Roseivirga sp. BDSF3-8: one gene and its partner. Each later gene encodes a partner of the first gene's protein in a complex. Links are inferred from orthologs where the notes say so. Each region holds a gene or a part of one and is shown on either strand. Other genes may lie near its edges.

The links. Proteins that work in one complex are often made in the same cells at the same time.
Region 2: the proteins of hslV (region 1) and hslU are in contact, whole or in part, in a solved structure (PDB 1G4A), measured with the Escherichia coli proteins. The link is inferred for Roseivirga sp. BDSF3-8 from one-to-one orthologs.

The regions. Positions count from the first base shown.
Region 1 is NZ_JBGNFV010000001.1:4,400,581-4,403,604, forward strand. Bases 11-2,960 are described here. They hold hslV (ATP-dependent protease subunit HslV), read left to right. Parts: upstream 11-1,192; coding sequence 1,193-1,729; downstream 1,730-2,960. Other genes in these bases: AB9P05_RS18135 (pyruvate dehydrogenase complex dihydrolipoamide acetyltransferase), read left to right, coding at 11-1,107; AB9P05_RS18145 (amidohydrolase family protein), read left to right, coding at 1,996-2,960. In the rest of the region: more of AB9P05_RS18135, read left to right, coding at 1-10; more of AB9P05_RS18145, read left to right, coding at 2,961-3,024. UniProt on the Escherichia coli protein: Protease subunit of a proteasome-like degradation complex believed to be a general protein degrading machinery. The complex has been shown to be involved in the specific degradation of heat shock induced transcription factors such as RpoH and SulA.
Region 2 is NZ_JBGNFV010000001.1:877,111-880,130, forward strand. What follows is about bases 14-2,959. They hold hslU (ATP-dependent protease ATPase subunit HslU), read right to left. Parts: upstream 2,225-2,959; coding sequence 803-2,224; downstream 14-802. Other genes in these bases: AB9P05_RS03445 (SDR family NAD(P)-dependent oxidoreductase), read right to left, coding at 14-498; AB9P05_RS03450 (hypothetical protein), read left to right, coding at 586-744; porQ (type IX secretion system protein PorQ), read right to left, coding at 2,243-2,959. Also shown: more of AB9P05_RS03445, read right to left, coding at 1-13; more of porQ, read right to left, coding at 2,960-3,020. UniProt on the Escherichia coli protein: ATPase subunit of a proteasome-like degradation complex; this subunit has chaperone activity. The binding of ATP and its subsequent hydrolysis by HslU are essential for unfolding of protein substrates subsequently hydrolyzed by HslV.

The sequences.
Region 1 (3,024 bases):
ATTATTGCGGTGATCGGTGAAGAAGGAGCTGACTATGAGAAAATTCTGAAAGCAGAAAAATCAGGCGGTAAAGAGAAGAAGGAGAAGAAAGAAGAAAAGCCCAAGGCAGAAAGTAAATCAGATGGTAAGCCTGCTAAAGAGGAAAAAGGTGATGGAGCAGCCAAAGCCCCTACACGTGCTTCCGGTGACACTTCTTCATCTGATAAAGACGGCCGCATAAAGGCCTCACCTCTGGCTAAGAAGATAGCGGAGGAAAAAGGATACGACATTTCTAAGATAGAAGGGTCCGGCGATGGCGGACGCATTGTAAAACGCGATGTGGAGAACTATACACCACAGCCGGAAAAGGCCCCCGAAGCCAAAGGTGGCGAAGCTAAAAAAGAGCGTGAGGAAACAGGCTTTAGCATGCCTGCCGTAGTAGGAGAGGAGCGCACTACCGAGCAGCCGGTAAGCCAGATGCGCAAGACCATTGCCCGTCGCCTGGCTGAGAGTAAATTCTCTGCACCCCACTTCTACCTTACCATGGAGATCAATATGGATCGCTGCATGGAGGCAAGAAAAAGCCTGAATGAAGTATCTCCGGTGAAGATAAGCTTCAATGACCTGGTTATTAAAGCAGCGGCTGCTGCCCTGCGTCAGCATCCTAATATCAATGTGAGCTGGACGGGTGATACCATTAAACAGCATGAGCATATTCACATAGGGGTGGCCGTAGCTGTTGACGAGGGCTTGCTTGTCCCTGTTGTACGTTTTGCCGATAACAAATCGCTGGCTCATATTGCCTCTGAGGTAAAAGACCTGGCGGGTAAAGCGAAGAACAAAAAGCTGCAGCCTAAAGACTGGGAAGGAAATACGTTCAGCATCTCTAACCTGGGTATGTTTGGCATAGAGGAGTTTACAGCGATCATTAACCCGCCGGATGCCTGCATTATGGCTGTAGGTGGTATCAAGCAGACGGCTGTAGTAAAAGACGGACAACTTGTGCCAGGCAATGTGATGAAAGTAACCCTAAGTTGTGACCACCGTGCGGTGGACGGCGCACAGGGCGCGGCCTTCCTGCAGACGTTCAAGCAACTGCTGGAAGATCCTATCCGCATCATGATCTGATACACCGACGCAACAAATAATATAAAAGCCCCGTAAGCTAAAGCCGGGGCTTTTTTTATCCCGAACCTAAAATTTTTTAAGCCATATGACCAAGATAAGATCCACGACTGTCCTTGCTATTCTTCATAAGGGAGAAGTTGCCATAGGGGCAGACGGACAAGCCACGATGGGTAACACAGTGGCCAAAAGCAACGTGAAAAAAATCAGAAAGCTGCAGGATGGTAAGATCGTGCTGGGTTTTGCAGGTTCTACTGCCGATGCCTTCACATTGATGGAGCGCTTTGATGAAAAACTTGGTACCTATACGGGTAACATGAAGCGGGCTGCGATAGAGCTGGCTAAAGACTGGCGCACAGACCGCTACCTGAGAAGGCTGGAAGCCATGATGATCGTAGCCGATAAAGAAGAGATACTTGTGATCAGTGGGACGGGTGACGTATTGGAGCCTGATAACGGCATTGCGGCTATAGGCTCCGGCAGCATGTATGCGCAGTCTGCTGCCACGGCGCTTAAAAAGCATGCCGATCATCTTTCAGCTAAGGAATTGGTAGAAGAAAGCCTGCATATAGCTGCCGATATCTGCATCTATACCAACCATAATCTGGTATTGGAAACACTCTGAAAAAAACTTTAACATAAAGGCTATCTCGAAAGGGGTAGCCTTTTTTTGTCCCTGAATGATAGAAGGTTAATCGTATTTTAAGACTCAATGACGAATCTGTCAAAGTAGATAAAATACGTACCAACATCTATCCCTTAATAATGCCACTCTTATAAAATCGGTTGATTATATTAAGCTAAGGATAAAATTTGCTGCCTTGAACGGTAGTAAATTGCACATTCTGCCACAATCGAAACTCAGTAAACAGCAAATTACAGACTCTGCACATGAATAAATTCATTTTGACGCTGGGAGTCGTACTTTCCGGACTTTTCCTGTTTGCGGGTGGTGTATCCGCCCAGGAAAATTTTCCGCGAAACGGTGTCTTTGACGAAAGACCCGGTTTGTACGCTTTCACGAATGCCACCATTTTTACGGAGTATAACAAAAAGCTCGAAAATGCCACGCTTCTCATACGCGATGGTCGGATAGAGGCAGTAGGCACAAACGTCAGTGTACCGAAGGGAGCTATTGTTACTGACCTGGAAGGTAAGTTTATTTACCCTGGTCTTATTGACATGTATACTTCTTACGGCTTGCCTCCTGTAAAGCCGAGTAGCCCGAGCTGGCCCCGCAAGCCACAAATAGAAAGCTCTAAAGATGGTGCTCACTACTGGAATGAGGCAATCAATGCTGATTATCATGCCTCAGGAGAGTTTCAGGCAGATGAGAAAGAAATGGCTGCTCTCCGCAATTCGGGGTTCACAACGGTACTTACTTTTCGCCCCGATGGCATCAGCAGGGGTACCGGTGCTCTTGTGAATCTGCGTAAAGACAACGAGAATGAGGTGATTATCAATGAAAAAGCCTCAGCTCATTACTCTTTTGACAAGGGCTCTTCAGAGCAGGATTACCCCAGTTCACTCATGGGGGCCATTGCACTGCTCCGCCAGACTTACCTGGATGCACAATGGTATGAAAATGGGGGTAAAGGGGGGATGTATGACCTTACCCTTACGGCATTTAATGAGCAACAAAACCTGCCTCAGATATTTGAAGCTGATAATAAACTAACCATTCTCAGGGCGAAGAAAGTAGCCGATGAGTTTGGTAAGAACTATATTATAAAGGGAGCCGGTGATGAATACCAGCGGCTGAATGAAATCAAAAACTCAGGCGCGACACTTATCGTGCCTGTAGATTTTCCGGAGGCTATGGAAGTGGCTGATGCTTATGATGCCATGGTGATAAGCCTGGAAGATATGAAGCATTGGGAGCTGGCCCCGTCTAACCTGGCCATGCTCGCTGAAAACGGA
Region 2 (3,020 bases), 3.5 Mb from region 1 along the record:
CTCTTCGGCAAGCACCCGGCTGTACATTTCGAGACCGGCCTTGCCAGAGCAATACGCAGACCAGCCGTCATAGGGGCTTTTAGATGCCCCTGAACTGATATTGATTACTATTTTACCTAAAGCCTTTTCACCAAAAAGCTTTAAAAATGTGTTTTGAAGCACTGCTGGGGCGGTCAGATTAGTGGCAAACGCTTTGATCAGATCAGTGTTATCCCATTCACCAATATGAGACACTTCTCCCAGTGTACCTGCGTTATTAATCAGTATGACACTATTTGCTTCAGTAGGTATCTTAAAAAATTCTGCAGCGAAGGCTTCCAACCCCTGTAGATCGGACAGGTCGTATGAAAAGTGGACATATTCCCTTTTCCGGAGGGAATCTATATCAGCAGGCTCGCTACGGCTAAGGCCATGAACCCTGCCTCCTCGCTTAAGCGCTTCTTCTACCAGAGCCCTTCCCAAGCCCTGGCTTGTACCGGTAATAAAGTAATAATCCATACACACTATTAAAATTTTAAAATATCCCCTGTATTAAGGATAAAATTTTTACTTTACCTACATCAACAAAACTAACACCTTTCAATTATGAAAAAGAAACTTTCATTAGATCAGCTTGCCGTAAAAAGTTTTAAAACATCTGAAGCCCAATATATCCAAGGCGGGAGTGACGAATCATGCATTTGCTCAAATGACACAAACTGTACCATTAATGATTGGTACTGCCCCGGGCAAAAGATTCAATAGTATTCAATTCTCCATAAAAAAGATAAAGGAAGCTGCTCTGGCTTCCTTTTTAATATTATTAGAGTATGTACTGACTCAGGTCTTTATTCTTGACAAGACTACCAAGCCTCTCTTGTACCATCTCGCGGGTGACGACCACCTTAGCATTGGCACTAATCTTATCAGGCACGTCAAAAAGAAGGTCATTAAGCAACTGAGACATAACGGTATGCAGGCGTCTGGCGCCTATATTTTCAACTTCCAGATTTATCTGGTAAGCTGTTTCGGCTAGCTCCTCCATAGCCTCATCCTGAAAGGTGAGTTCTACCTCCTCAGACTTAAGTAGAGCAATATACTGCTTGGTAAGAGCGTTTTTAGGTTCTTTCAATATCTGATAAAAGTCATCCTTAGTAAGGCTGTTAAGCTCCACCCTGATAGGGAAACGTCCCTGAAGTTCAGGTATCAGATCAGAAGGTTTGCTGTAATGAAAAGCTCCTGCAGCTATAAAAAGAATATGATCTGTATGTACGATACCGTATTTGGTGTTGACAGCTGACCCTTCTACTATGGGAAGTAAATCACGCTGTACACCCTCGCGGCTCACATCAGGGCCACTTCCTTTACCGCCCTTTGCGATCTTATCCACCTCATCGATGAAGATGATACCGGCATTCTGCGCTTTTTCTATTGCCTCTTCTTTCACCTCGTCCATATCTATGAGCTTTCCGGCCTCTTCATCAAGGAGAAGCTTTTTAGCTTCTTTTATGGTCACACGGCGCTTCTTATTCTTTTTTGGCATCATGTTATTGATCATCTCCTGGAGGTTCATTACGCTCATCTCGTCCATCATGCCTCCGCCGACCATGCCAACACCTCCGTTTGGAGATGACTTTATATTGATCTCTATCTTTCGGTCATCCATCTCACCGCTGCGAATCTTCTCACGAAAACGCTCACGAGTACGCTCATTAAGCTCCTCATCATTAGCAGGCGCACTTTCTCTGTCTTCGTAGCTCGCGGCCACTTCAGTGGGGCTGCCAAATTCACCGGTACTACGTGAAGGCTTTTTAATAGGAGGAATAAGAGCATCCAGAATAATATCTTCCACCACCTTTTCGGCCTTCTCTCTTACCTCTTCCTTTTTACTAACCTTAACCAGGTTTACAGCCTGTTCTACCAGGTCACGCACCATGCTCTCTACATCGCGACCCACATAACCTACTTCGGTAAACTTAGAAGCTTCCACTTTCACAAATGGGGCTTCTGCAATACGGGCCAGTCGGCGGGCAATTTCTGTCTTACCCACACCTGTAGCACCTATCATTAATATATTGTTAGGGATAATGTCTCCTTTAATTTCTTCATTGGCCTGCATCCGTCTCCACCGGTTACGCAGCGCAATAGCTACGTTCCGTTTGGCATCCGCCTGTCCGATGATGTATTTGTCCAGCTCGGCCACTATTTGCCGTGGAGTCAGATACGTCTCGTCTTTAATATTCATTTCAAAAAAATTAACCTTTCAAAACAATTTACCCGCCAGCGTCTGCATATTGGCGGTCAGTGAAATATGGTCACCCCCACCAGCGGCATGATAACCAAGATGGCTGTATGCCAGCGTGAAAAGTCCGGCTCTGACCTCAATGCCATAAGCAAACCCGGCGCCACCCCCAGCCTGCTCAAGCCTTAACTCTTTTCTCAGAAGGTGGTTATATCCGGCACGCAGAATTACGCTCTTGCCTAACCCTATTTGAGTACCAAATACGAGCCTTCTGAAAATACTTTCTGTAAACGGCGGACGCTCACCTTCTGATTCTACATACACGAGATTATCCACCAGCAGGTTATGGGCTGTAATGCTAAAGCGAAAGGGCATAAAAGCCGGTCGAAAGCTCAGGCCAGCCTGCACATCAAAGGGCATACGACTGTCAGCTCCGCTATAATCGCTTATAATTACCCCTGCATTGCGAAATACCAGGCCTGCTGTAAGGTCTTGCTCAGGGTGCTGAAACACCCCGCCAATATCCAGCGCGAGTCCGGTAGCTCCCTCACCGGCAATAGATGAGCGAAGCAGCGAAAGTGCCAGTCCCGCACGAAACGGACCAGATTGATGACTATAGGCGGCCGTTACGGCATAGTCGGAGGCCTGAAACGTACCCGTAGGCTGACCCGCCGGATCATACCCTTCAAAATCGCCATAGTCCAAGTAGCGTACACTGACATGCCATACGCCGCTATCTGCACGAAGAACCGCATAGCCTGCCGTACCCTGCCTGATGCCTGCCACCAGCCCCATGTAG